One region of the Mesorhizobium sp. WSM3879 genome, then DNA from elsewhere that is predicted to be linked to it. Evidence: predicted binding sites of a transcription regulator. Region 1 holds the regulator's gene; each other region holds the start of a gene.
The links. The regulator LexA, encoded in region 1, represses DNA repair genes until DNA is damaged. The targets are predictions, from matches to a motif close to TGTTCNNNNTGTGTTCNG.
Positions count from the first base shown of each region.

Region 2: dinB (DNA polymerase IV) is a predicted target of LexA. The motif match lies at 6,471-6,488, and genes of this name have one in related genera.
Region 3: CK218_RS05220 (PA0069 family radical SAM protein) is a predicted target of LexA. The motif match lies at 2,361-2,378, and genes of this name have one in related genera.

Region 1 covers NZ_NSFZ01000004.1:283,820-293,539, reverse strand. Annotated here, with positions in the region: gene CK218_RS11370 (ComEC/Rec2 family competence protein) at 1-1,951, shown strand, start outside; gene lexA (transcriptional repressor LexA) at 1,935-2,669, opposite strand; gene glp (gephyrin-like molybdotransferase Glp) at 2,786-3,991, opposite strand; gene moaC (cyclic pyranopterin monophosphate synthase MoaC) at 3,993-4,472, opposite strand; gene trpC (indole-3-glycerol phosphate synthase TrpC) at 4,475-5,287, opposite strand; gene trpD (anthranilate phosphoribosyltransferase) at 5,292-6,302, opposite strand; gene CK218_RS11340 (peptidyl-prolyl cis-trans isomerase) at 6,299-8,191, opposite strand; gene tpiA (triose-phosphate isomerase) at 8,336-9,103, shown strand; gene secG (preprotein translocase subunit SecG) at 9,265-9,720, shown strand, end outside.
Region 2 covers NZ_NSFZ01000009.1:30,539-40,258, reverse strand. Annotated here, with positions in the region: gene CK218_RS20340 (mandelate racemase/muconate lactonizing enzyme family protein) at 1-374, shown strand, start outside; gene CK218_RS20335 (sugar ABC transporter substrate-binding protein) at 414-1,391, shown strand; gene CK218_RS20330 (ABC transporter permease) at 1,550-2,527, shown strand; gene CK218_RS20325 (ATP-binding cassette domain-containing protein) at 2,531-3,262, shown strand; gene CK218_RS20320 (SDR family oxidoreductase) at 3,273-4,028, shown strand; gene CK218_RS20315 (aldose 1-epimerase) at 4,015-4,899, shown strand; gene dinB (DNA polymerase IV) at 5,135-6,397, opposite strand; gene CK218_RS20305 (cupin domain-containing protein) at 6,760-7,140, opposite strand; gene CK218_RS30960 (hypothetical protein) at 7,898-8,182, opposite strand; gene CK218_RS30260 (hypothetical protein) at 8,343-8,624, opposite strand; gene CK218_RS20295 (hypothetical protein) at 8,667-8,903, shown strand; gene CK218_RS20290 (TadE/TadG family type IV pilus assembly protein) at 8,928-9,720, opposite strand, start outside.
Region 3 covers NZ_NSFZ01000002.1:379,778-389,497, forward strand. Annotated here, with positions in the region: gene CK218_RS05215 (ribonuclease HII) at 180-878, opposite strand; gene CK218_RS05220 (PA0069 family radical SAM protein) at 1,132-2,286, opposite strand; gene CK218_RS05225 (glycosyltransferase) at 2,435-2,938, shown strand; gene CK218_RS05230 (hypothetical protein) at 3,134-4,108, shown strand; gene moaB (molybdenum cofactor biosynthesis protein B) at 4,123-4,671, opposite strand; gene CK218_RS05240 (4-(cytidine 5'-diphospho)-2-C-methyl-D-erythritol kinase) at 4,671-5,552, opposite strand; gene CK218_RS05245 (hypothetical protein) at 5,579-5,764, opposite strand; gene CK218_RS05250 (S49 family peptidase) at 5,848-6,705, opposite strand; gene CK218_RS05255 (methyltransferase) at 6,814-7,608, opposite strand; gene CK218_RS05260 (DUF2007 domain-containing protein) at 7,608-7,832, opposite strand; gene CK218_RS05265 (polyprenyl synthetase family protein) at 7,995-9,008, shown strand; gene CK218_RS05270 (GntR family transcriptional regulator) at 9,107-9,720, shown strand, end outside.

The sequences.
Region 1 (9,720 bases):
GCTCGGCTCCGAAATCCAGACGCGGCTGACAGGCCGCGTCGCCGTCGCCGAGGAAATGGCCAATGGCCGCGTCAGGCTGACCATCGATCTCATCTCGACCGCGCATCCAAAGCTGCGCTACGCACCGGATCGCGTCAGGCTCTCGGCACGCAGGATCCCGGCCGGCATGAAGGCTGGATCGCTGGTGACGGGTTACGCACGGCTCCTGCCGCCGACCGGGCCGGTCCGTCCCGAAAGCTATGATTTTTCCTTCGACAGCTATTTTTCCGGCATCGGCGGCAGTGGATTTCTCCTCGGCGACCCGAAACTCATTCCGCCAACCGACCCGATCGCTCAGACGAGCATCGCCTCAGCCATCGAGAACGCGCGCGAAAACATTGCCGATCACATCAGAAGCACCATTGGCGGACCCGAAGGCGAGATTGCCGCTGCACTGATCGTCGGCGTGCGCGCCGGCATTCCCGAGGACATCAACGAGGCGATGCGGCGGACCGGCATCTATCACATCATCTCGATTTCGGGCCTGCACATGGCGCTGGTCGCCGGCACGGTCATGCTTCTGCTGCGCGGCGCCTTTGCGCTGTTCCCGGATTTTTCGTCACGCCGGCCGGTGAAGAAGTATGCCGCGGCAATCGCGCTTATGTCGATCGCCGCCTATCTCGTCATCTCCGGGTTGGTGGTCGCCGCCGAGCGAAGCTTCATCATGCTGGCCGTCATGCTGATCGCCGTGCTTTTCGACCGCGCCGCGCTGACGATGCGCAATTTGGCGATCTCGGCCATCGCCGTCATCCTGGTGTCGCCGCATGAAGTGGTTGGCCCGAGCTTTCAGATGTCGTTCGCGGCAACCGCCGCCCTTGTCGGCGCCTATGCCGGCTGGTCCGACTACCGCGCCGGCAAGGTGAGAGCGCCGCCGGAAAAGCGTTCGTTCCTGCGGTTCATGTCGCACAAACTGGCAGTCGGAGCAGGTGGCGCCGCAATGACGTCGATCATTGCCGGAAGTGCCACGGCGCTGTTTGCCATCTGGCATTTCCAGCGCGTCTCGCCGCTCAGCCTGCTGGCCAATCTCGCGATCATGCCGATCGTCACGATCGTGATGTTTCTGGCCGTCGCCAGCGCGGTCATGATGCCGTTCGGCTTCGACGGGCCCTTCCTCTATTTGATGGGCAAGGGCCTGGCGGCGATGATCGCGATCTCGGCGTGGATTTCGGAGTGGTCGCCGGTCGATGCCGTGGGCCTGATCTCGATCCATTCGGTGCTGCTGGCGACGATCGCGCTCGTCATCGCCACGATGGCGACTACGTGGCTCAGGCTGACCGCAATTCCTTTCGCTGCCGCGGCCGTCATGATCATCCCGCAGGTGCGCACGCCGGACCTGCTGATCTCGGAGGACGCGCATCTGGTGGCGATGCCGATCGGCGGCGGCGAACTCGCCATCAATCGCGCCCGCTCCAACGAGTTCACCACCGATAACTGGAAACGTGCGCTCAAGGCCGAAACGATCGTGCCGCCGGAGACATTCGCCAAGGGCACGCTGGACTTGGCCGATCCGGTCGACCTGCCGCCTGGATCGCCCTTTTACTGCACGGGCGATCTCTGCATTGGCCGGCATCCATCAGGCGCGATCGTCGCGCTCGCCGAGAACCGCGAAGCTGCCCGGCCTGCCTGCGACTTCGCAGACCTCATCGTCATCAACGACGCCACGGCCTACAATCCCTGCCGCGATCCACGTATCCTCGTCGTCACCAAGCGGCAGCTCGCGCGCGACGGCAGTGCCGCCGTCTTCTTCGATCCGCAATCGGCGACGGCGCGAGCAACCATTCAATACGCCGTCGAAAAACCGTACCGCCCTTGGCACGAACAGCGGCGCTACTCGCGTGAGGCGAGGGGGTTGGCGCCTTACAAGAAGCCCGAGAAGGAAGCCAAGCCGCAGCCCCTCAGTAGCGGCGGATGAGCCCGACGAGCTTGCCCTGAACCTTGACGCGATCGGGACCGAAGATGCGCGTCTCATAGGCCGGATTGGCAGCCTCGAGCGCGATGGAGGCGCCCTTGCGGCGGAAGCGCTTCAGCGTCGCCTCCTCGTCGTCGACCAGCGCCACGACGATCTCCCCGGGGCTCGCAGTGCTGGCGTTGCGGATGATGACCGTGTCGCCGTCGAAGATGCCGGCCTCGATCATCGAGTCGCCTTTGACCTCGAGCGCGTAGTGCTCGCCGCCCGCGATCATGTCCGGCGGCACTGTGATCGAATGCGTCTGGTGCTGGATGGCGTCGATCGGCACGCCGGCGGCAATGCGACCCATCACCGGGATGGAGACGGCTGAACCGGCGTCGTCGTCATTGCTGGGCGTCGGCGTGCGGGCGGGCGCCGCGGGTTTGATCTGGCGGCCGAGATTGCCTTGGCCGCCCTGGATGACGCTCGGCGAGAATTTCTTCGCCGCATTGAGGCCGGGCGCGATCGAGTCAGGTAGGCGCAGCACTTCAAGGGCACGCGCCCGGTTCGGCAGCCGGCGAATGAAACCGCGCTCCTCCAGCGCCGTGATCAGGCGGTGGATGCCCGATTTCGAGGCAAGGTCGAGCGCTTCCTTCATCTCATCGAAAGACGGCGGAATGCCGCTTTCCTTGAGCCGTTCATGGATGAACATCAGCAGTTCATGTTGTTTGCGCGTCAGCATGGCGGCCCCCATGGGTTCTGAAACCAGAATCAGAAAAACAAACCCAGAACAAACACTATCTGTTCCAGTTGTGTTCCGCAACCGTTTAAAGTTTAGTGAATGTGTTGACGTTTTGTTCAGCGTAACATCAGAACGCTGCATTCCTCGCCGGCTTCAGCCGCCGGTGCGAAGGGTTGGCGCACGATCAGGCCATTGGCATCGGCGAGAATCCTCAACATCGAGGAATCCTGGATGCCGAACGGTGTTGCGATCAACGCCCCCGCATCTTCGCGGACCACGGCGCGCACATAGTCCTGCCTGAGATCGTTGGCGTGCATTGCGACGCCTAGCCGGGCCATGCGGATTTCCTGCCGGCAGGACCGGCCGCCCAGCCGCGCCAGAAGCGGCTTCAGGAACAGCTGCGAGCAGACCAGGCTTGCGACCGGATTGCCGGGCAGGCCGATGCAGCGAATGTCGCCGAGCCGGCCAAACATCAACGGCTTGCCGGGACGCATGGCGATCTTCCAGAAGTCGAGCTGCATGCCTTCGCCGGTCAGCACGTCGTGGATCAGGTCGTGGTCGCCGACGGAGGCGCCGCCAAGCGTGACGATGACGTCGGTGCCGGCCTTGACCGCCTTCTTGACCAGGGCCGCGATCGCGTCCTTGCGGTCGGCGGCGATGCCGAGGTCGAGCGCGCGCGCGCCGACCGACTGGGCCGTAGCTGTGACGCCATAGGCATTCGACGAGATGATCTGGTCGGGGCCGAGCGCGCTGCCCGGCGGCAGCAATTCGTCGCCGGTGGCGATGATGGCGAGCAGCGGCTGCCGCACCACGTTGAGACTCGGATGGTTGGCCGATGCCGCCAGCGAAAGCGCCGCCGGATCGAGCTGGCGGCCTTTTTCGAGGAGCAGGTCGCCCTCGCAGAAGTCGAGGCCGCGGCGACGGACGTTTCGTCCCTCCGCGGTCGGCTCGGTCACTTCGATGCCGCCGCCGCCGAGATCGCGGACATTCTCCTGGATAACGACGGTATCGGCGCCTTCGGGGAGCGGCGCGCCGGTGAAGATGCGCACGGTCTCGCCCTTGCCGACAGAGCCGGTGAAGCCACGCCCGGCGGGCGCCATGCCGATCACGGAGAGCCGCGCCGGCGCCGAGGCCACGTCGGCGGCCCTTACGGCATAGCCGTCCATCGCCGACGCATTGAAGGGCGGCTGGGTGCGCAGAGCCACCACCGGGTCGGCCAGAACCCGGCCGGCGGCGTCGGCCAGCGGCACGCTTTCGCCTGGCAGCGCGGTCGCGCCGTCCAACAGCCGCTGGAGCGCGTCGGCGACCGGAAGCAAAGCCATGCTACAGACCTGCCTTGTAGTCGCCCGACTTGCCGCCGGTCTTCTCGACCAGCCTGATGCCGGAAATCGCCATGCCGCGGTCCGCTGCCTTGGCCATGTCATAGATGGTGAGGCAGGCAACCGACGCCGCGGTCAGCGCCTCCATTTCCACCCCGGTCTTGCCGGTAACCCTGGCAAGCGCGCTGACCCTCAGGCCGGGAAGCGCGTGATCGGGCTCGATCTCGACGGACACCTTGGTGAGAAGGAGGGGATGGCAAAGCGGGATGAGCTCATGCGTCTTCTTGGCCGCCATGATGCCGGCGATGCGCGCCGTGCCAAGCACGTCGCCTTTCTTGGCGTCGCCGGCCAGGATCATCTCCAGCGTTTCCGGCTGCATGGTGACATACCCTTCGGCGATGGCCGTGCGCGTCGTCTCGGCCTTGCCGCCGACATCGACCATGTTGGCTTCGCCCTTGGCGCCGAGATGCGTAAGCGCGGGCATTCTCAGACGGCCTCGGCCGGCGCCTTGCCCGTCAGCAGAAGGGCGGTCGCGGCGGCCACGTCGGCCTGCCGCATCAGGCTTTCGCCAACGAGGAAGGTGCCGATCTTGCTCTTTTCCAGCCGCCGGCAGTCCTGATGGGTGAAAATGCCGCTCTCGCTGACCAGCAGCCGGTCGTCCGGGACCATGGCGGCAAGCCGCTCGGAAACGTCGAGGCTGGTTTCGAAGGTTCTCAAATCGCGGTTGTTGATGCCGATCAGCCGCGACGAGAGACGAAGCGCGCGTTCCATCTCCTGTTCGTCATGCACCTCGACCAGCGCGTCCATGCCGAGATCGAAGGCCGTGGCTTCCAATTCACTGGCCAAGGCGTCGTCGACGCTCGCCATGATGATGAGGATCGCGTCCGCGCCCCAGGCGCGGGCTTCATGAACCTGATACGGGTCGAAGAGGAAATCCTTGCGCAGGGCGGGCAGGCTAACGGCGGCGCGCGCCGCGGTCAGAAAGCCGGGCGCGCCCTGGAAGGACGGTGCGTCGGTCAGCACCGAAAGACAGGCAGCACCGCCTTGCTGGTAGGCCCTGGCGAGCGCCGGCGGGTCGAAGTCGGCGCGGATCAAGCCCCTGGAAGGGCTGGCCTTCTTGATCTCCGCAATCAGCGCGAAGCCGCCGGCCTTCCGCTTGGCCTCAAGCGCCGCAAGGAAGCTGCGCGGGGGTTCCGCATCCTTGGCCTTCGCCTTGACCTCGGCAAGCGGCTCGCTGAGCTTCGCGGCGGCGATCTCATCGCGCTTGTAGGCTTCGATCTTGCGCAGGATATCGGACAAAATTCTAACCGTTCGAAATCTCGATGAGCTTGTCGAGCACCGCCAGCGCCCGGCCGCTGTCGATGGCCTGCGCTGCTGCCTCGATGCCATCGCCGAGCGTCGTTGCCTTGCCGGCCACCACCAGCCCGGCGCCGGCATTCATCAGCACGGTATCGCGATAAGCGCCGGCAGCGCCGCCCAGCATATCGCGCAATGCCTTGGCATTGTAGGCCGCTTCGCCGCCGCGCAGATCTTCCTTGTTATGCCGCTTCAGTCCGACCGCTTCCGGAGTGAGGGTAAAGGTGCGGATCTCGCCGCCGGCGAGCTCTGCGACCTGCGTCTCGCCCGTGGTGGTGATCTCGTCATAACCGTCGCCGTGCACGACCCAGGCATGATCGGTGCCCAGCGCCTTCAGCGTCTCAGCCACCGGCATGATCCATTCGGGCAGGAAGACGCCAACCATCTGCCGGCCGACGCCGGCTGGATTCGACAGAGGCCCGAGCAGGTTGAAGATGGTGCGCGTGCCGAGCTCGCCCCGGACAGGACCGACATGCTTCATCGCCGGATGATGCGCTGGCGCGAACATGAAGCCGACGCCGGCCTCCTGGATGCAGCGGCCGATCGTCTCCGGTGCGATGTCGACCTTGACGCCGAGCGCCATCAGCACGTCCGCCGCGCCGGTCAGCGAGGACAGGCCGCGATTGCCGTGCTTGGCCACCGGGACACCCGCGGCGGCGATGACGAATGCCGATCCGGTCGAAATGTTGACCGAATGCGAATTGTCGCCGCCGGTGCCGACGATGTCGATGGCGCCGCGCGGGGCTTCGACGCGGAGCATCTTGGCGCGCATCGTGGCGACCGCGCCGGAGATCTCGCTCACGGCCTCGCCACGCACGCGCAACGCCATCAGGAAGCCACCGATTTGCCCCGGCGTCGCGTCGCCCGACATGATGATGTCGAAGGCCTCGCGCGCTTCCTCGAAGGAGAGCGCGGTGCCGGTCGCGACCTTGGCAATATATGTCTTAAGCGCGCTCATCGTGTCTGTGCTTGGGAAACGGCGGCCGGATCGATACGAACGTCATATTGCGACTGCAGCTGCGCCACCAACTGATCGAGCAGGTCGTCGGATATGCCGGCGCTGAAAGATTTCTGCGCGTCTTCCGGGACAGAGCTGCCATCGGCACCGGCAGGTTCGAAGACTTCGGCAACCTTGAACAGGATCTGACCGTCGCCGGTGGGCGAGGGGATCAGGCCCGTGCCGCCTTCGCCGACGCCGAACATGGCCACCGCGCCCTCCTTGCCGAAATCGGCATCGTCGGCTTCGCGCTTCAGGCCGCGCTTGGTCTGCTTCTCGAGCTTCAGCTCGCCCGCGATCACGTCGAGCGTCGCACCGGCCTTGAGGCGCTTTTCCAACTCCCCGGCCTTGGCGGTGAGCCGCTTGTCGGTCTCGGCCGCGGTCCAGTCGGCCACCACCTTCTGGCGAACCTCGTCCAGCGTGCGGTCGTGCGCCGGGGTGATCGACTGGACTTCATAAAAAACGAAGCCGTTGGCGGCAGTGGTCAGGCCTTCATTCTCGGTGTTCGGCTCGGCCTCGAAGACGGCCTTGATGAGGTCCGCCGATTGCGGCAGGTCGTTGACGATCGTGCCGTCCGGCCGCTGGCCGGTGCGGTCGATGGCGTCGATGGTGACGACCTTGAGCTTTAGCTTGTCGGCCGCCTGGGCAAGCGAGGCACCGGAAGCGCGGGTGTCCTCGTAGCTGTCGTGGACGTCGAGCAGGACGCGGCTTGCCTCGCCGAGCGCAAGATCCTTGCGGATCTGGTCGGACACTTCCGAAAGCGGCTTCACCACCTGCGCCTTGATTTCGGTGACGCGCAAGAGCACCGGGCCGAAGGCGCCCTGAACCACCGGGCTGACCTCGTTGACGTTGAGCGAGAAGGCTGCGTCGGCCACCGCCTTGTCGGCGATCTTGTCCTTTGCCAGCGTGCCGAGCACGGTGTCGGCCTGCGTCTTGCCCTCTGCGGTGACGATCTTGTCGAAGGTGGCGCCGGCCTTCAGGGAGTCAAATGCCGCCTTGGCCGCGTCCGGCGTCTTGAACACCAGCTGTTCGATGGTGCGCATTTCGGGCGTCGTATAGCGCGCCTTGTTCTTGTTGTAGTCGTCAGCGATCTGCTGATCGGTCACCGCCGTCGGGTCCATGATGTCCTGCGGCTCAAGCCGGATATAGGAGAATTTGCGGTATTCCGGCGCGGCGTAGTTCTTCTTGTTGGCTTCGAAATAGGTTTTCAGCGCGCTGTCGGACGGCGCCTCGATCGGCTGGACGAGTGTCTTCGGCAGGACGAGATAGTCGATCGTGCGGTCCTCGCCGCGATAGAGCGCGACCGCCTTCAGGAAGGTCTGCGGCGCCTTGAGGCCGTCGGAAATCGCCTCGACGATCTGTTGGCGGACCGCCACCTGCGAGCGGTTCTTCAGATAGTCCTCGGGTCGCATGCCGATCTGGCTCAGCAGATATTCGAAGGTCCTGCGGTCGAACTGGCCGCCTGGACCCTTGAAGGCCGGATCCTCGCGCGTCAGCTCGGACAGCCGGTCCTTGGAAAGGCCAAGCCCGAGCTTGCGAGCCTGCTCGTCGAGAACGGCGCCGGAGACGAGCTGCGCCAGAACCTGGTTGTCGAGGCCGAGCAGCTTAGCCTGTTCATGCGTGATGCGCTGGCCATATTGCTGCGACAGCAGGTTGATCTGGCGATCGTAGGCGAGGCGGTATTCGTTGATCGAGACCGTGGTGCCGCCGGCGGTAATCACCGAATGATGGCCAGCCAAGCTTCCCGACAGGCGCCCGGAAATACCCCAGACGGCAAAGCTCACCACCAGCAAGGACAGCAAAGCTTTCGCGACCCAGGTGCCCGCCGCGCTTCTCAAAATACCAAGCATGCCCACTTCCGATCTTTGCGCATTTTCGCATGCGCCGACTCTGAAACAAGCGCAATAGCGTCCTTCCGGCCCACTGTCGATTGCTTTGTGGCCCGATTTTGGTAGTGAGGGCGCTGCCTTATGTTGCCTGGAGAACTCGACGCCATGACCCCTGGAATCCGTCCGCTCGTTGCCGGCAACTGGAAAATGAACGGCACCAGCGCCTCGCTCAACGAGTTGAGGATGATCGGCAACGGCTTCATGAGCGGCCTCGATGCGGAGACGGAAGCCCTGGTCTGCGTTCCGGCCACCTTGCTTCACCAGGCCGCAGAGATCCTTTCGCGGACACCGGTTCGCGCCGGCGGCGAGGATTGCCACCCCAAGGAGAGCGGCGCCTATACGGGTGAGATTTCGGCCGAGATGCTGAAGGATGCCGGCGCAAGCCATGTCATCGTCGGCCACTCCGAGCGGCGCGAGCAATGCGGCGACGACGATGCGATCGTCAATGCCAAGGCTTCGGCCGCCTGGCGGGCAGGGCTGGTGGCCATCATCTGCATCGGCGAGACGCGCGCCGAGCGTGAAGCCGGCGCGACGCTCGATGTCCTGTCGCGGCAGCTCGACGGTTCCGTGCCGGCGAGCGCCACCGCCGCCAACACCATCATCGCTTACGAGCCCGTCTGGGCCATCGGCACCGGCTTGACGCCGACCGCGGCCGACGTCGCCGAGGCGCATGCCCATATCCGTGGCAAGCTGACGGCGCTGCTCGGCGATGCCGCGGCCAGAATGCGCATTCTCTATGGCGGTTCGGTCAAGCCGTCCAATGCTGTGGAGCTGCTCGGCGTCGAGAATGTCGATGGCGCGCTGGTCGGCGGCGCAAGCCTGAAGGCGGCCGACTTCCTCGCCATTGCCGAAGCCTATATGCACATGTCATAGCCGCAGACGGCGGCAGGGGCGCGGCCCAAATCGTTGCAATGGCCGGATTGCTCCCCATATTCCCGGCCACGGGCTTGGAAATGCCGCCAAAGCATTGTAAGGAGCCGCCTCCAAATCACCGGTCGTATGCGCGGTCGCGCAAGGCCTCGCCAGGATAAATTATGGAAACGGTACTGATCGTCGTTCATCTTATGGTCGTGCTCGCCCTTGTCGGCGTGGTGCTGCTGCAGCGCTCCGAAGGCGGCGGTCTCGGCATTGGTGGCGGTTCCGGTTTCATGACGGCGCGGGGCGCAGCCAACGCGCTTACCCGCGCGACTGCAATCCTGGCCGCGGCCTTCTTCGTGACCTCGCTCGCGCTCTCCATCCTTGCCCGCTACGGCGAGAAGCCGATCGACATCCTCGACAGGGCACCGGTTTCGACCTCGGGCAATGCCGGCAAGGGCGTGCTCAACCAATTGCCGGGCGCCACCGGTCCGGTGGGCAGCTCGCAGCCGGCGGCTCCGGCTGGCGGCACCGCGCCGGCCGCCCCGTCGGGCGGCACGACAACCACGACGCCGCTGACGAACGGCGGCGCCTCCACGGCTCCGGCCACTGCTCCCGCAGCACCGGCGCCCGCG
Region 2 (9,720 bases), on a different contig from region 1:
GCGACCTTCTGGAGACCGGAGCGGCCGGGATCGTCATGCTCGACATCTCCTGGTGCGGCGGCCTGTCGGAGGCCCGCAAGATCGCTTCGATGGCCGAGGCTTGGCGGCTGCCGGTGGCGCCGCACGACTGCACCGGTCCGGTCGTGCTCGCAGCGTCCACCCATTTGTCGCTCAACGCGCCCAACGCGCTCGTCCAGGAAAGCGTGCGCGCCTTCTACCGCACCTGGTACCGCGACTTGGTGACGGCGCTGCCCGAGGTGAAAGACGGCATGATCACCGTGCCGCCGGGGCCTGGGCTTGGGCTGGCGCTCAGTCCCGATCTTGGCAAGGCCTACACCGTCCACCGCCGGGTCAGCAACCAGACGGACATTTAGCCCAAGGCGCACATCTAAGATCCATAGGGAGGAACAAACATGAGAAAACTGACAGCAATGCTTCTGCTCGGCGCCGCCCTTATCGGCGGGCAATCGGCCGCCAAAGCCGACGGGCTCAACATCGTCTTCACCCATCATTCGTCGGCCTCGAACACATTCTGGCAGGCGGTGAAGAAAGGCTTCGACGATGGCTGCGCCAAGGTCGAGGCCAACTGCAACATGGTCTTCACCCAGACCGAGGGATCGATCGAGCAGCAGGTCGCCAACATGCGCGCGGCCCTTGCCGCCAAGCCCGACGCGCTGCTCACCTCCATCGTCGACGACCATGCCTTCGACGATGTCATCAAGGAGGCGCGCGACGCCGGCGTGGTGGTGATCGCCGTCAATGTCGACGACACCGAAGGCGCCAAGGGCAATGCGCGCCAGGCCTTCATCGGCCAGGGCTTCAAGCCAGCCGGCTACTCGCTCGCCAAGGCGATTTCCGAGAGCTTCCCGAAGGATGGTCCGATCAAGGTGCTGGTCGGCATCTCGGCGCCGGGCCAGAACTGGTCGGAAACCCGCGGCGCCGGCGTCATGCAGTTCCTCGAGGAATACAAGGCCGCTCATAAGGACCGCGACGTTTCGTGGGAGCGCATCGACAGCGGCACCGACCTCGCCATCACTTCCGACCGCGTCGGCGCCTATCTCAACGCGCATCCCGACACCACCGCCTATTTCGACACCGGCTTCTGGTGCGCCGGCGTGGCGCGCGTGCTGGCCGATCGCGGGGTCGCGCCCGGCAAGGTCCTGCTCGGCGGCTTCGATCTCGTGCCGGAAGTGCTGCAGCAGATGCAGAAGGGCTATGTCCAGGCGCTGGTCGACCAGCAGCCCTACATGCAGGGCTTCATGCCGGTGATGGAGGTCTATCTCAACAAGAAGCTCGGTCTTGCGCCTTCCGACATCGACACGGGGCAGGGCATCGTGCGCCAGAAGGACGCCGATGCGATCATGGCGCTGTCCGCGCAGGGCATGCGCTGAGGTCGCATGTCTTTGAGATTGGCCGAGACGCCCGTCACCGAAATGCTGGCGGGACATCACCCCCCTCTGTCCTGCCGGACCGTCCGGCAGGACAGAGGGGGGTGTGAAGGAACGCGGCGCCACAGTACCTTTCACAATCACCGCACCGGAGCCTTTCATTGAAGCGCCTGTTCAAGACCTATCTCGAGAAGCCGGAACTGGCCGGGCTGATCCTCCTGGTGCTGCTCATTGTCCTGTTCCAGGTCCGCTCCCACGGCGTGTTCCTGAACCAGGACAATCTGCGCGGTATCCTCGGCATCCTGCCGGAGGCCGGCCTCGTCGCCATCGGCGTTACCATCCTGATGATCAGCGGCGAGTTCGACCTGTCGGTCGGTTCGGTCTTCGCGCTGATGCCGATGACGATGGCGGTGCTGATGGTGCAGGGCTGGCCGTTCCCGCTGGCGCTGCTCGCCGGGCTGCTCGTCTCGGCGGCCATCGGCTTCATCAACGGTTACGTCACCATCCGCTTCGCCATCCCGAGCTTCATCACCACGCTCGGCATGCTGTTCATGGCGCGCTCGCTCACCGTCGTCGTGTCCGGCGGCTTCCCGCCGCTGCTGCCCGCCGACCTGCCGACTTGGCTGTTCACTTCCTTCGTCGGGCCGGGCAACATGTTCCGCATGTCGTTTCTGTGGTTCGTCGCGGTCGCGGTGCTGACCTCGCTGATGCTGTCGCGCACCAATTTCGGCAACTGGATCAAGGCTACCGGCGGCTTCCTGCCGGCCGCCGCGGCGATGGGCATCCCGACGGCCAGGGTCAAGATCGTCTGCTTCATGCTGTGCTCGGTGCTCTCGGGCTTCGCCGGCATGCTGCAGGTGCTGCGGTTGGGGTCTCCGCTGCCTTCGATCGGCGAGGGCATGGAGCTGCAGGCAGTGGCATCCGCCGTCATCGGCGGCGCCTCGCTCGCCGGCGGCATCGGCACCGTCATGGGCGGCATCATCGGCACGACGCTCATCCGGGTCATCGACAACGGCCTTGTGCTCAGCCATGTCGACGCCAACTGGTTCAAATTCGCCATCGGCTTCCTGACCATCTTTGCCGTCGTCGCCAATGCCTGGATGCGCAAGCGCGCCAAGGCCATCAAGATGGAGGGCTGAGCCGTGAGCGATGCCATCATCTCGGTGCGCGATCTGCACAAATGGTATTCCGGCGTGCATGCCCTCAAAGGCGTCACGCTCGACTTCAAGCGCGGCGAGGCGCTCGGACTGGTCGGCGACAACGGCGCCGGCAAGTCGACCTTGATCAACATCCTGTCCGGCGTCCACCGCGCCGACCAGGGCGAGATCAAGGTCGAGGGCAGGGAGGTCAGCATCGCGACGCCGCGCGACGCGATGGATCTCGGCATTGAGACCATCTACCAGTACAATTCCATGGTCCCCACCATGTCGATCGCCCGCAACCTGTTCATCGGCCGTGAGCCGACCCGGTTCTCGATCCTCGGCGTCGGCATCCTCGACCAGAAGAAGATGGCCGAGGAAAGCGTGCGCGCCATCGCCAATGTCGACCTGCATCTGCGCTCCCCCGATGCGCTCGTCGGCGAGCTTTCCGGAGGCCAGCGCCAGGGCGTCGCGATCGCGCGCGCCATGCACTTCAAGTCGAAGGTGATGATCCTCGACGAGCCGACCAATCACCTCTCGGTCAAGGAGACCAACAAGGTGATCGGCTTCGTGCGCGGCCTGAAGGAACAGGGAGTGACGGGCGTCTTCATCAGCCACAACATGCACCACGTCTTCGAGTGCTGCGACCGTATCGTCGCGATGGCGCGCGGCGAGATCGTGCTGGACAAGCGCATCGGCGACACCTCGATCGACGAAGTCCATTCTGTCCTGTGAGGGTTAGGCAATGAAGGCGCTCGCTGGTCGTAAAGTGTTGCTGACGGGCGGCCTCGGCTCGCTTGGTCGGTCCCAGGCGGTAGCGCTGGCGCGGGTCGGCGCGCGCGTGCTGGTGCTCGACCGCCCCGACATCGGCGATGGCGAGCAGACGGTGGCGAGACTTGCCGGACAGGCCAGGGGCGATATTGCCTTCGTCGGCTGCGATCTCAACCGGCTGGCCGAGGCGGAAGCGGCTGTTGCCGCGCTGGCGGCGAAGGAAGGTGGGATCGATATCCTGATCAACAACGCGGCGCTGATCATCAACCGGCCGTTCGAGCAGTTCTCGCTGGCCGACTATGAGGATCAGATCCGCGTCAATTCCTCGGCCGCCTTTGCGCTGGCGCGGGCCTGCGCGCCGGGCATGAAGGCGCAGGGCTACGGCAAGATCGTCAACTTCTGCTCGATCACGCTCAACGGCCGCTGGGACGGCTACGTACCCTATGTCGCCTCGAAGGGCGCCATGCTCGGGCTCACGAAGTCGCTGGCGCGCGAGCTCGGGCCGCATGGCATCCGCGTCAACGCCGTGTCGCCGGGCGCGGTGGTCTCGGAGGCGGAGGCGCGCGTCTTCGGCGACCGGTTGAAGCAGTACAATGACTGGATCCTCGAGAACCAAAGCCTCAAGACGCGCATCGAGCCTGACAATGTCGCCGAGCTCGTGCTGTTCCTCGTCTCACCCGCCTCCGACATGATCAGCGGCCAGAACATCGCCATCGATGGCGGCTGGTGAGGATATGGCCGGCGCGGTCAAGCTGAACGACGGGCAGGCGAGGCTGGTGCTGGCGCCGGAGAAGGGCGCGGCGATCGCGCGCTATGACGCGCTGGTGATCGGCAGCGCGCCGGTTCCGCTGCTGAAGCCGGGCGATGGCACCGGCACGTCCGGCTGCCAACTCCTGGTGCCGTGGTCGAACCGCATCTCCGGCGGCGGCTTCACTTTCGACGGCCGCTTCCACGCCGTCGCGCCGAACATTCCGGGCGAAGCCTTTCCGATCCATGGCGACGGTTTCCAAAGACCGTGGCGGCTCGCCCGCCGCACCGTCACCGAGGCGGAGCTGGTGCTCGACGAGGGCGCGATCGGTCCTTACCGCTATGCGGCTACCGTGACCTATGCGCTGCAGGACGGCGCGTTGGAGGCGCAGCTGACGGTGGAGAACCGCGCCGGCATGCGCCTGCCTTACGGGCTCGGTTTCCATCCCTGGTTCCCGCGCGGCGACACAACGCTGCTCGGGGCCAAGGCGAGGCGCGTCTGGCTGGAGGACGAGCGCCATTTGCCGGTCGGCGTCGTGCCGCTGAGCGAGCGCCCGGCCTGGGATTTCTCGCGCTCCATCCCGCTGCCGTGGGACTGGGTCAACAACGCCTTCGACGGCTGGAATCGTCGCGCCTCGATCACGCAGCTCGAGGAGGGGATCAGGATCACGCTCACTGCCTCGCCGGAGCTTGGCGTCTATATCCTCTATTCGCCGTCATCCGACGCCGGCTTCTTCTGCTTCGAGCCGGTCTCGCACCCGGTCGATGCGCATCACGGCGAAGGGCTGACGGTGCTTGAAGATGGGCAAACGATGAGCGCGGCGATGCGGCTGGACTGGGCTGTGGCGGGTTGAGGGCAGCCGCCAGAGCGCGTGATCTCCCCCCTTGAGGGGGAGATGGCCGGCAGGCCAGAGAGGGGCGTCTCACATAGATCGCCAGCATTGTCTTCGTCGCCGAAGACGCCGGCGCTTCACGCGCGGCGACGCCCTCTGTCGCCTTCGGCGACATCTCCCCACAAGGGGGAGATCGGACGGCGCGTCGGCTTTCGCCAATCTCCAGCGCCGCAGAGCAGATGCCGAAGCACCTCCCTCACAGCTCCTTCTCCGCCAGCTCCCTGAATTCATCCGGCACCGAGCGCGCCGCTTCAAGCGCGACGGTGCCGTAGCCGACGGCCTGCTTGCCGAAGCGCTGGCGGATCTTGTCTATGGCGCGGTCGGCGCCGAAGCGGGCGAGGCCTTTGCGGCTGCCGGGCTTCAGCTTCTCGTCCGCCAGGCCGAGCGGCAGTTCGAGCTGCAGCTCGGCATGCTCTTCCAGATGCGAGACCGAGATCGCCAGCAGCGAGATTTCCCGTTCGCCAGGGTGAGCGGCGAGCACGCCTCTGACCAGCTCTTCCGCGACGTCAGCGAGCATGGTCGTCGCCTGGATCGGTTGCTCCAGCGTCACCGAGCTGGTGACCGCGCGCATGTCGGCAAAGCGCACGCGCACCGTCACCGTGCGGCCAGGCCGGTCCTTGGCGCGCAGGCGGCTGGCGACGCGATCGGCGAGATGCAGGAGCGTCGGCACGAAGACGCGCGGCAGCGCCGGTTTGCGGCCCAGCGCCGACTGCGCGCCGGCGGAATGGGCGCGGCGATGCGTCTCCAGCCGGCGCGGGTCGCGGTTCCAGGCAAGGGCCGCGAGCTTCTGGCCGGCGGCATGGCCGATCAGCCGCTCCAGCGCGCCGCTATGCGTGCGCGCCAATTGCCCGATGGTCTCGACGCCGATCTCGGCGAGCCTGGCTTTGGTTGCCGGACCGACGCCCCACATCAGCGACACCGGCAAATCGTGCAGGAAGGAAAGCTCGGTGCCGGGCTCGACCACCACGAGGCCGTCGGGCTTGGCCGCCTGCGAGGCGATCTTGGCGAGATGCTTCGTCCGTGCCACCCCGATCGAGATCGGCAGGCCGAGCTCGCTCTTCACGCGGCGGCGGATGGTTCGCGCAATTTCGTCCGGCGACCCGAACAGATGCGTGCAGCCGGCGACATCGGCGAAAGCCTCGTCGATCGAGATGCGCTCGACCAGCGGCGTGAAATCGTCGAGCACCTTGATCGCGGCGTCGCCGAGACGCTGGTATTCGCCGAAGCGGCCGCCGACGAAGATGAGCTGCGGACAGAGCTCGCGCGCCTTGCGGCCGGGCATGCCGCCGCGAACGCCAAAAATCTTCGCCTCATAGGAGGCGGCAAGCACCACGCCGCCGCCGACCGCGATCGGCTTGCCGCGCAGCGACGGGTCGAGCAGTTGCTCGACCGAGGCGTAGAAGGCGTCGAGATCGGCATGCAGGATGGTAGCGGCCGAAGCGGCGTTCGTGGCGGCCATCGCGCTCTCGGCTCCATCCATCCGCTTTGCGGCATCGCAGCATTAGCAGCAACTGTTGTAAGCGGTAATGCGTGTGAACATAAAGAGAACAAAAGGAGTTTCCTGTCAAGCCGGCCAGCTGGGGATGAGAACATCTGCAACCCGTCACAACCAAGGGCTTTGACCGGTTGCGCCGGTGTGCTCCCCTTTGACGGCTTGACCGCGAGACCAGGGAGGGGCGCGAAGGATCGCGGCCCAAAACTGCGTCATGCTAGGACGAAGTCAGGAGCCGAGCGACGCGCGAAGACCAGGATGAGGAAGTGCGGCCGAGCCGGAGCACCGCCCCTCCGATCTTCTGGCCGTCCCTTCGCCGACAGCCGCCGTTAGGCCGGTTTGGCGTATTGCTCGGCGCTCAGCACCTCGATGCATTGGAACGGCTCATTGCCTTCCACCCATGCGTCATGCCCGGGCGGGATGGTATAGGACGTGCCGGCCTCGAAGGTCTTCTGCGTCCCGTCGTCCATGCGTATGGTGATCGTCCCGGACACGACATAGCCGACATGCGACACCTGGCAGCTGTCGGTCTTGACCACCGGCTTCACGCATTCGGACCATCTCCAGCCCGGCTCCATGTTGAGCCGCCCGAGCGTGTAGCCCGGCAGCCGCACCACTTCGACGCGGGTCTTGGCGGGCGAGCGAACCTCGTCGGGATTGTTGTGCGACTTGGATTCGAGCTTGGTGACCTTCATTGCAGCTTCGGCCATGGCATCCTCCCATTTCCAAGGATTGCAAGCGGGACCTGACACACGATCGTCGGCGACCGCCGCTGGATTGATACGCCTTTCAATGAATGATTGCTAATGTAATTGCCGGGCGCGGCGCGAAATCGATTTTGCCGCGCAGGCCCTATTGCAAGCACGCTCTGCCGGTGTTTTGCTGTTCCTTGCGCCTGGCACGACGGTGGTTGAGGGGCCACCCCGTTTCTCGCCCTTGGGGAGAATCCTGTGAACCCTCGGCAAGTGAATTTCGCCAATAGTGCCGCGGCAAAGCCAGGCCCCGTCCGCGATAGTCCATTTTCATTTCCGCTCGCGGGCGCGCGCTCACCGCGCCCAGCGAAACCGCCATAGGCGAGGCCAAGCCGGGTGGAAGGCGATACTCGAAAAATCAGAAAAACTGGGAGGAATCGATGCTTCATCAGGTAGGAAAAACGGAAACCCGTCCGCCGGTGGGGGCAGTGCGCCGCACTCCGCCGGCGCTTCGCCAGTGCTGCGACAACTATATCTGTCCGACCTGCGACCAAGTCGTCGAACTGACGGACTTCCGCCAGGTCGTCTGGCATCAAAGGCCGGGCCATCGGCCGATGGAATTGGATGACTGAGCGGACCTGCCGGAGACAAAAAGGGCCCGAGAAAAAAGGGCCCGAGAAAAAAAGGGCCCGCGCCTTCCAGAGGAATGCGCGGGCCGAAGCTGGAGTAGCCATTCGATAAACGCGCAACCGGCCTACCGGTTGCGCCAGGCGGATCAACCGCCGTTGGCCGGAGCCGGGGCCGGAGCCGGAGCGGCAGGCGCGGGTGCCGGCGTCGTCGACGGAGCCGCAGGCGTCTCCACCTTGGGCGCCTCGACCTTCGGCGCATCGAGCTTCACATTGACATCCGTCGATCCGCCACCGCCGGTGCGGCCACCGACATTGATAATGCCGGTAAAGAACAGCAGGGCCACGATCGCGATGATGGCAAGAACGATCGCCACTGCTGTGCCGGCGCCGCCCCCGCCACTGGTGTTTACAACTGTAGGTCTGTCGGCCATGGTTTCCTCTCCTCTGCCGATTGGGATGTCGTGGCAACGGCGCCAAAGCTGGAATGTTCCTGCTTTCGGGCCACGGTCCCTTGTCAGGCGGGACCTGAGGCCGCACCTTTGAGCGCAGAGGTCCGAATGGGCGATTTCTGGAAACAAGTAGGCCCACAACTCATTGTGGCACAACCGTCGAGTAACGTCCCTTCATCGGCGGTTTGAAAGTGGAGTTGCCCGCCATTTCCTGCGATGTGGCGGGCAACTCCCACAATCCCGCAGTCTGCCGAGATTCGCGAACCTGTTCGCCGCGCTTTTGCCGGTCGATCCAAACGACCACAGGCGTGCGCGACGTACTTTTATGCCCTGCCTGCCGCTTCGCCTCGATCTCAGCGCGGGCCGCCCAGGCTGTCGCCCAATCATGATGCACCACTCCAAGCGGAACCCGGTCGCCCGTCACGCCGTTGTCTTCCGCGAAGGGATCCTGTGGGCGGAGGCCGCCATGGACAGCTTCGAACTTATCGACCTTCTCTGCGTCGTCGACGCCTGCGCCAGCGATGGCGCGGCTGGGCGCCTTGTTTCGATGTCGAGAGCCGTCGAGGAACTTCGCGTCTTGACCGGGGACTTCGTCTCATCGGATGAAGCGGCGGCGAACGCGTTGAGCCAGGTGGCGCTGCAGCGCGGCTGCGCGGTGTTGTTCGACGAACAGCCCGGCGCCGATATCGTCGGCGAGTACTGATTTCCCCTCGACGGAAGAGCGGCGCTATTTCGCCAGGGTGATCATCCTGCCGGCATACATCTCGCGATTGCCGAGCTCGGCCGCGCAGTCCGATTTCACCGCCGAGTTTCCGGTCATGCCTACGGTATTGCCGACCAGCCGCAGGCAATTGCCCTGCGCGTTCATGTCCGAATTCCCGGCATAGGAGATCGCCGCGTCGGGGGCATAGATGAAACCGCTGACCACCGAGCCGGATCCGCCGTTGATCGTCAGCGCCGCGGTGTTGCCCTTGGCCTGGAAGATTGTGATGCCTGCATAGGGGCCGCTGGTCGGCGGCGAGAGGTTCACCTGCTCATTGGCATTGATGTAGAGCTGCGAGCCTTCCATCAGGAAGATCGTCACGCCCTGGCCGGTGAGGCTGCCGTTGCCGCCGGGCTTTATGGTGACATTGCGCAGGATGTAGACGCCCGGATTAAGCGTGATCTTTCCTGACCAGGTCTTGTCGCAATAGGTGCCGGGCGAAAGCGTGACCGTCTTGCCGTTCGGCATCGATTGGCACATGCCGTAAGCGGGCGGGGTGACATTGGCCAACGGGTCGAACGATGCGTACTGGTTTTCGAGCGGTGCGTCACACGAGAGTGTTGCGTTGGGCGGCATTATCCCCGAGGTCGAGCCGACCGTCGAGACGCATGCGGCGCTAAGCAGGGCCGAGCCGCCGCGGTCGATGGCGTCGGCCGCGTCCGAGTTTGCGGCGATCACGCAGCCGTTCATCGCCACATTGGTCGAGCCCTGCAGGTTAACGGCGGAGCCGACATGCGGATCGAGCGCCAGAACGCAC
Region 3 (9,720 bases), on a different contig from region 1:
GGGCAACCCGGCGGCTTTTTTGTTTTGGGCGCGAATAATCTTCCCCCTTGAGGGGGAGATGTCGCCGAAGGCGACAGAGGGGGTCGTTGCGCGTAGAGCTCAACCCCTTGTACGACCAAAGACGACATCGGCGCGTCACGCGCGACGACCCCTCAGCCTGCCGGCCATCTCTCCTGAGATTAATCTATTCCCTCGAAGCTCTCTTCCGCTTCCGCCACCTCGACGCCGCCCAACCGGAACGGCGCGAACGACGCCCTGTGCAGTCGCGCCACCGGGCCATGCGCCTCGATCGCGGTCCGGTGGCGGACCGTCGCGTAGCCCATATGCATTTCGAAGCCGTAATGCTCATGATGGCCGCCGCAGCCGCACATCATGCGGTCGCGCATCACCTTGGCGATGATCGAGGCGGCGGCGATAGACTGCGAGCGCTGGTCGCCCTTGATCAGCGCGCGGCCCTCGCAGGTGAGCCCTGGCGGCACGTCGCGACCGTCCGCCAGCGCCAGTTTGGGCGGCAGCGACAGGCCAGCGGCGGCGCGGCGCATCGCTTCCAGGCTGGCTTTCAGAATGTTGCTGTTGTCGATGCCTTCGGCGCTGATCGAGGCCATCGAGACGCTGAGCGCCGAGCCCAGGATTTTGAGGAACAGCGCCTCGCGCTGCAGATGGGTGAGGCGCTTGGAATCGTCGAGCCCTTCGGGAATGTTGGCCGGGTTGAGCACCACGGCCGCGGCCACCACCGGACCGGCAAGCGGCCCGCGGCCCGCCTCGTCCATCCCCGCTACCGGCCACAGCCCCTCGGCCATCGCTTTCGTTTCAATCGAGAAGTCGGGCTTCTCGACCATTTCGAAGAGAAGCGGAGAATCGGAACGCGCGCGAGCCATGGTGCGGCGAGGTTCGCATCGGCTCCGATTCTCCGCAAGTCCCTCCGGGTCGGATGGGGCGTCGGACCGGGAGGGCACCGTCTCACGGCCGGGGGACTGGGCCGGACGGGATTCTTGAGCAATTCCAGGAAGAGTGCGTAGCGGGCCTTCCGTACGAAGTTACATCAAAACAGAGGGTTAGCGGATCGCAATCCGGGCGCAAAAGTCTGCCTCCGGAGTTGCCTTGGCGCCGGCCTTCGCGGCGGCATCGTCTTCACAGCAGCATCAACTGCTCGCCGACGCCGGAGCCTGCGACGAATTGGTCGGTCCGAAGCTGCCGCCGCTCGGCATTGAGGCCGAGCCGCTTGGCGGCGATCTCGAAGCGCCGGCCGATCTGCCAGGCATAGGGTCCGGCGCCCTTCATGCGCTTGCCCCATTCCGAATCGTAGTCCTTGCCGTCGCGCATCGAGCGGATCAGCGAAATCACATGCCGGTAGCGATCCGGATAATGGCGCAAGAGCCAGTCCTTGAAGATCGGCGCCACCTCGAGCGGCAGACGCAGCACGACATAGCCTGCCTCCCTGGCGCCGGCGGCGCGCGCCGAATCGAGGATGCGCTCCATCTCCGGATCGGTGAGGCCGGGAATGATCGGCGCCACCATCACCGAGGCGGGGACGCCGGCATCCGAAAGCTGCCTTATCGCTTCCAGCCGCTTTGTCGGCGTCGAGGCGCGCGGCTCCATGGTTCTCGCCAGCATGCGGTCGAGCGTCGTCACCGACAGCGCCACCTTGGCGAGGCCGCGTTCGGCCATGCGCGACAGGATGTCGATATCGCGCGTCACCAGTGCCGACTTGGTGACGATGCCGACCGGATGGCCACGCGCCTCCAGCACCTCCAGGATCTCGCGCATGATCCGGTATTGCTTTTCGATCGGCTGGTAGGGATCGGTGTTGGTGCCGATGGCGATGGTGCGCGGCTGGTAGCCGGGCTTCGACAATTCCCTGTCCAGCATACGCGCCGCATCGGGCTTGGCAAAGAGCTTGGATTCGAAATCGAGCCCCGGCGACAGGCCCATGAAGGAATGCGTTGGCCTGGCAAAGCAGTAGACGCAGCCATGCTCGCAGCCGCGATAGGGATTGATCGAACGATCGAAGGAAATGTCCGGCGACTCGTTGCGCGTGATGATGGTGCGCGGCTTCTCGACCTGCACCTCCGTCTTGAACGGCGGCAGTTCCTCCAGCGAGTTCCAGCCATCGTCGAACACATGCCGGCTGACCGGCTCGAAGCGGCCGGACGGATTGATGCCCGCGGAGCGTCCGCGATTGCGGTCCGGCCGCACGCGCATGCCGCTCTGTTCTATCATTGCATTTGCCATCTCGGCTCTGCCTGCTCCGAAAGCGGCAATGTCGGCGCGCACGATCTGTTCCATTTTCGCCCTCTCCCAGGGACTGTCGGCAGGCTGTCGAATCGCTCTGTTCATGAAACTATTCCTATTTTACCAATGAGAACAAAGCAAGAACTTTCTCGTTCAGAAAGCGCAACTGGCGCAGCGCCGCGCTTTCCGCTATTCGGCTAAAATGCTCAGCGTCCTCATCGAAACCAGGAACGACGAAGAAGGCCTTGCCCGCACGCTGGCCTCGTTGATCGGCGGCGCGGTCGAGGGCGTCGTGCGCGACGTCATCGTCTGCGACACCGGCTCGACCGACCAGACGCATCGCGTCGCCGAGCATGCCGGCTGCCACCTCGTGGCCGGCGGCATCGCAACGGGCATCGGCCAGGCCAAGGGCGACTGGCTGCTGCTTCTGGAACCCGGCGCCCGGCTCGCCGAAGGCTGGATCGACGACGTCGTCGCTCACGCGGCGAGGCAGACGATGCCGGCGCGTTTTTCACGCGCCCGCGGCAATCGCATGCCGTTTCTGGTCCGGGTTTTTTCGGGCAACCGGGCTCTGGAGGAAGGGCTTGTCATCAGCAAGCGCCAGGCCACGGTGCTGGCGAAAAGCGCCCGCAGCGCCGAAGCTCTGGCGCGCGGCCTCGCCACCAGAAGGCTGAATGCCGAAATCTGGGTGGCGCCGCCGAAGTGAGCGCATGCCCTCCTTCTCTCCAGAAGGCGAGAAGATAGAAGAGGTCGCCAAACTTTTGCCGGCCCATTCTATTGTGCATTGCACAAAAAACTGCGGTGAATTAGCATCTGCTTGAAGCGGGACAATCGGGATTGGGTGACGATGAAGCGGCAGACGGCTGGCGCTTCGATGGACGCCATGCATACGAGGAACCCGATGAACCTTGGTACTCCAGATAATTCAGGCGCGGCCAACCTCGAGGCGATCGCCCGCAATGGCAGCCTGTTCAGGCGCATCGCCGTGCGCATCCCGACCTATCTGAAAGATCTACGCGAAAATCCGGCCTGGCTGCCGATGTTCGTGCTGGCGCGCACCATGCCGGGGCGCCGCATGCACTGGCTAGGCGCCAGACGCGTCCGCCCGCTCGACAATGCGGGAGAGACGATGTTTGCCGGAGTCGATCGCGAGGCGGTGGTCGCGGCGCTTCGCTCCGATGGACTGTTTTCGGGGTTCACGCTGCCGCCGGCGATCCATGAGGAGATCGCCGTTTTTGCGCAACGCACGCCCTGTTTCGGCAATTTCGACCGCCGTCTCGAATTCATGCCGGGCGACCATGCCGAGGCGGAGAAGCGTTTCGGCCGCTCGCAGCTCAGCGGGCATTATTTCGAACGCATCCTCGATTGCCCGGCGGCGCTTGCCATCCAGCGGGATCCGCTGCTCCTCGAGGTCGCGCAGCACTATCTCGGCGGCCAGGCGAAACTGATCACGACGCGCGTGTGGTGGAGCTTTCCGACCGGCAAGGCCTCGGATGCCGACAAGAATCTCGCCTCGCTCGGCAAATACCATTTCGATCTCGACGATTGGCGGATGCTGAAATTCTTCTTCTATCTGGTGCCGGTCGACGCCGGCACCGGCCCGCATGTCTATGTCCGCGGCAGCCACAGGCGCCGCGCGCTCAAGCACCAGCTCACGCTTCTGGTCGGCCACCCCGCGGAAGACGTGCTGGACGTCTACGGTCCGGAAAGCCCTGTGACGCTGACGGGCGAGGCGGGCCTCGGCTTCGTCGAGGATCCGTTCGGCTTCCATATGGGAACGGTGCCGACGCATACGCCGCGGCTGATGATGGAAATCGGCTTCGGCGTCTCGCGGCCGTCGCGCCGCCGCTTCCACGGCGAGCCGGTCATCCGCTGAGCCGGACGGGGCCGCTACTCCAGCTTGCCGCCGCGCCTGAGGTGCTCGTCCAGCCGCGGCATGATCTCGACGAAGTTGCAGGGCATGTGCCGGTAGTCGAGCTGCGCCTTGATGATGCCGTCCCAAGCATCCTTGCACGCGCCGGGCGAGCCCGGCAGCACGAAGATAAAGGTGGCGTTGACGACGCCGCCGGTCGCCCGGCTCTGGATCGTCGATGTGCCGATCTTGTCATAGGAAATCCGGTGGAAGACTTCCGAAAAGCCGTCCATGCGCTTTTCGAAAATCGGCTCCAGCGCGTCCGGCGTGACGTCTCGCCCCGTGAAGCCGGTGCCGCCCGTGGTGATGACGACGTCCACCGTTTCATCCTTCGACCAGGCGAGCACTTTTTCGCGGATCTTCTCGCGGTCGTCGGTCACGATGTCGCGAGTGGCCAATACATGACCAGCCTTTGCGATGCGGTCGGCCAATATCTGCCCCGATTTGTCCTCGGCTAGGCTGCGCGTGTCGGAAACGGTCAGCACCGCGATGCGCACCGGGATGAAGGGGCGGCTTTCGTTGGCCATCAGTCGGTCTCCATGCTGCGCGTCGCGGCCACGAACCAACCGGGATGGCGGCGGCGGATGTCGATCGCCGCGCGCTTGGCGACATTGCCAGTCTCGAACAGGCCGAAGCAGGTAGCACCGGAGCCCGACATGCGGGCAAAGGCGGCTCCCGCTTTCTTCAGCGCCTTGAGCGCATCGCCGATCGCCGGTTGGATGGCGCGAGCGGCAGGTTCGAGATCGTTCCGCGTCGTGTCCAGCCAATTGCGTATGCCGTGAAAATCGAGGCGGCCGGGCAGCGGCGGCAATGCCTCATTGTCAGATTTGGAAAGCGCTTTGAACACTTCGGGTGTCGAAACGGCCACGCCCGGGTTGACGAGGACCAGCGCCAGCGCCGGAAACTCCGTCAGCGGCGAAAGTGCATCGCCAATGCCGCGCGCAAGGAGCGGCCTTGCCTTGAGGCACATCGGGAGATCGGCGCCGAGCGTCAGCCCGATCCGCGCCAGCCCCGCCTCCCCGATGTCGAGCTTCCAGAGGCGCGAAAGGCCGTTGAGCGCCGCCGCCGCGTCGCTCGAGCCGCCGCCGACGCCGGAAGCGACCGGCAGGTTCTTTTCCAGCCGGATGGCGACTGGTGGCGTCTGTTGCGCGCCGGCTTCCCGCCGCAGCGCGTCGCGCGCTTTGAGTACCAGATTGTCGCCATCGATTGGCACGCCGGCGGCGAAGGGGCCAGACACCGAAAACGCATCGTCTTGCGCCAGCTCGATCTCGAGCCGGTCGCCGAAGCGCGTGAACACGGCAAGGCTATCGAGCAGGTGGTAACCGTCGGCGCGCCGTCCGGTGACGTGCAGCGCGAGGTTGATCTTGGCAGGCGCAAGCCATGTCTGGGACTTGGCCTCTGCCTCCAGAATGTCGGCTGCTGGCGAGATGGTGTTCAGTCCTTGGCCAGACGGTACTCGCCGGTCTTCGGATCCTTGACCAGCGTTCCCATCGTGCCGTTGGCCGCCTGCTTCTCGGTGCGCCGGATCTTGGCCGTCACGCGCTCGGCCTCGCGTACGAAAGCGCGATAACCGAAATAGGCGGCGGCGCCGACGACAACGAAGAAAATGATCTGCGGCATCTCACAACTCCTCCCGCGTTCTCGCGGCAAGGCCGGCCGGATGGGTCGGTCAAGCGGCCATGCTAGACGCAATCATGGCTTTTTCAAAGCCCGAAGCGCGCCCACAGCGCGCGCTCTTCCGCCGCATCGATGACGCCGCTGGCCGCGGCCGCGGCGATGTCCGGCGCCGAAAAACGCGATCCGAACAAGCCGAAACGGCCGAAAAGCCCGCGCGGCGCGGTGATCAGCCTGAGCTGCGTCTTTTCGCCGAAACGGGTCTTGAGCACGCTGCGCATGTCGCCCAGCGCATCGACGAGGCCGAGCTCGAGACCCTTTTTGGCGGTCCAGAACAGTCCGGTGAACAGATCCGGGTCGTCCTTGAGCTTGGTGCCGCGCCGTTCCTTGACGAGATCGATGAAGGTCTCGTGCACTTCGAGCTGCAAGGCTTTCAGCCGCTCGACGTCTTCCCTCTTTTCCGGCTTGAAGGGGTCGAGTACGGCCTTGTTCTGGCCCGCGGTGTGGACGCGCCGCTCGATGCCGATCTTCTTCATCAGCTCCGGGAAGCCGAAGGAGGCGGAGACGACGCCGATCGAGCCAACGATCGAGGAAGGGTCGGCGAATATCTCGTCACCGGCGATTGCGATCATGTAGCCGCCGGAGGCCGCCACATCCTCGACGAAGACGAGCACTCGTCTATCCTTCTCTGCCGCCAGGTCGCGGATGCGCTTGAAGATCAGCCGCGACTGCACCGGCGAGCCGCCCGGCGAGTTGATCGAAATCGCAACCGCCGGCGCGTCGAAGCCGAACGCTTTCTCGATGAGCCCGGCCGTCGAGGCGAGCGACAGGCTTGGCCGAAACTGGCCGCCGCCGGGCATGATCGTGCCATGCAGCCTGATGACCGGAATGGTGACGACTGTCGAGCGCCAGGATTTCGGCAGCAGGCGGTTGAAGAAGCGTTTCACGAAAGCTTGTCTCCACAAGAGATGCTAGAGCAAGGTCAGACCTCATCCTTGCTCCCGGGCATGTAGGAATTCGCCGCGCAACGGCAATGCCGCATCGCCGGCCTCTGATCAATCGCCGAACAGCGACGCCAGCCCGTTGTTGATCATTTCGGTCCGCTCCGTCGGCTCGTTGCCGGATGCGCCGTGCAAGGTGAGCGGAGGCCGGATCGACAGTTTTCCGCGCGCGCCGAGCACCGCCCTGACGACGATGCGGATCGCCGCCGCGTCTGGGCGCGGGTGCACGCAGAGCATCTCGGCATCGCCGAAGCGGCCTTCCATCGCATCCAGGATGGCGACAAGCTGCTCCGGCCGCGCAATCGCGGCCAGTCCGCCGCGCGGCTTGACGACGGCGGCCGCACTTCTGATCCAGCGCTCGAACAGGCCGTCTTCCGTGACATGCGCTTCTCTGCGCAGCGCGTCCGGCGTGGCGCGGTCTTGCGCCGCGTTGAAGGGCGGGTTCATGACGACGAAGTCGAACGAATTGTCGGCAAGTCCGGCTCCGTGCCGTGCCCGTCCCGCAAGCGTGACGTCGGCCTTAAGCACCGAGGCGCGGTCGCCGAGATGCGCGTTCCCGGGGTGGGCAAGCGTGGCCGCGGCAAAGGCCGCCATCTCCGCGGAACGCTCGACCAGAACCGCGTGTGCCAAAGGGCAGCGCGACAGCACGGCGAGCGTCGCCGCACCGGCGCCCGCGCCGAAATCGGCGAGCCGGCCGGAAAAGCCGGATGGGACGGCAGCCGCCAGCATCATGGCGTCCATGCCGGCACGGTGGCCTTGTCGCGGCTGCACCAGCCAGAAGCGCCCGCGATGGAAGGCGTCGACCGTGTGGGCCGGCGTGTCCGGGGCGAGGGCGGTTGATGCTGCCATTATTGCCGGCGGATCTCGTTCTCGATGCCGGCATCCTTCAGGATGCGCCGTGCGGCATCGGCTTTCTCGGCATCGACCATGACGCGCCTGGGCAGGATGCCGATCGATCCGTCGAGCACGCTCATGTTCTGGTCGGCGACGAAGCAGGCGATGCCGGCGTCGCGCATGAGCGATTCGACGAAGGAGATGAGGACGGCGTCGTTGGTGCGGACAAGCTCGATCATGGAATGAAAATCGCAGGTTGCGGCGCTCATGTAAACGCCGGGGCCGCCCAGCGCCAGCCAAACCGCGCCAATTCGCCTCTTGCCGTGCGCGGTTGTGCCGACCTAGAGTCCCACCGGGACCAGGGTGTTGTCGGGCGCGTCAATGAGACGGGAGTGATCGTGGTGGGTGTCGTTCTGAATATCGAAGGCAAGCGGGAACCTGCTTCCATCCAGGATCTCATCGACCTGACGGCAGCCGACATGGGACGCGTCAACGAACTGATCCTGTCGAAGGCCGGCTCCGACGTCGAGATGATCCCGGAGGTCGCCAACCACCTGATCTCGTCCGGCGGCAAGCGGCTGCGGCCGATGCTGACGCTCGCCGCCGCCCAGATGTTCGGCTATGCGGGCGAGGGGCACGTCAAGCTCGCCACCGCAGTCGAATTTATGCACACCGCGACGCTGCTCCACGATGACGTCGTCGACGAGAGCGCGCTTCGCCGCGGCAAGAAGACGGCGCGCATGATCTGGGGCAACGAGGCGAGCGTGCTGGTCGGCGATTTCCTGCTCGGCCAGGCTTTTCGCATGATGGTCGAAGTCGGCTCGCTGGAGGCTCTCGACATCCTGTCGAGCGCCGCCTCCATCATCGCCGAGGGCGAGGTGATGCAGCTTGCGGCTGCCAAGAATCTGGAGACCACCGAGGACGAGCACTTCGCCGTCATCAAGGCCAAGACCGCCGCCCTGTTCTCGGCCGCCGCCGAGGTCGGTCCGGTGATCGCGCTCGCTTCCCGCACCGACCGGGCGGCGCTGCGCTCCTATGGCATGAATCTCGGCCTTGCCTTCCAGCTCATAGACGACGCGCTGGACTATGGCGGCTCCAGCAAGGATCTCGGCAAGAATGTCGGCGACGATTTCCGCGAGGGCAAGGTGACGCTGCCGGTGATCCTCGCTTATCGGCGGGGCACCAAGGCGGAGCGCACCTTCTGGAAGCGCGCCATCGAGGAAAATGCCGCCGACGATGCCGGGCTCGAAAAGGCGATCGGTCTGATGACCCGCCATGGCGCCATCGCCGATACGATCGGTCGCGCCCGTCACTTCGGCGAGATCGCCCGCGACGCGCTCGCGCCGCTGGAGGCGACGCCGCAGAAATCGGCGCTGATCGACGTCATCGATTTCTGCATCAGCCGCGTCAACTGAGCGCCTGTCGGTTCTCTTCGGCGTCCGCCGGGCGGGCATCTCTGATTCCCGCTCTGGCCGTCTCGACAAACGGCAGCTCAGCAAATTATCTATAAAACATGGCCACCACAGAGGACACGATCGCCGTCCGCATCAGCAAGGAACTGGCGGACCGCATCATTTCGGGCGTTATCGAGCCCGGATCGCGGCTGCGCCAGGACCATGTCGCCGAGGAATTCGGCACCAGCCACGTGCCAGTGCGCGAGGCTTTTCGCCGCCTCGAGGCGCAAGGTCTGGCGATCAGCGAGCCGCGCCGCGGCGTGCGTGTGGCCGCTTTCGACCTCGGCGAGGTCAGGGAAGTGGCCGAGATGCGCGCCGCGCTCGAAGTGCTGGCGCTGCGCCACGCTGCGCCGCATCTGACGCCGGCGATCCTCGACCGCGCCGAGGAGGCGACCAAGGCGGGCGACAAATCCCGCGATGTCCGCTCCTGGGAGGAGGCCAATCGCACCTTCCACCGCTTGATCTTGACGCCCTGCAACATGCCGCGCCTGCTTTCCACCATCGACGACCTGCATGCCGCAAGCGCGCGTTTCCTGTTCGCCGCCTGGCGCTCCGAATGGGAGACCCGCACCGATCAGGATCACCGGGCGATCCTGAGCGCGCTGAGGCAAGGCAACACGGAATCGGCTGCCGCCACGCTCGGCCGGCATGTGCAATGGATCGGCCAAAAACC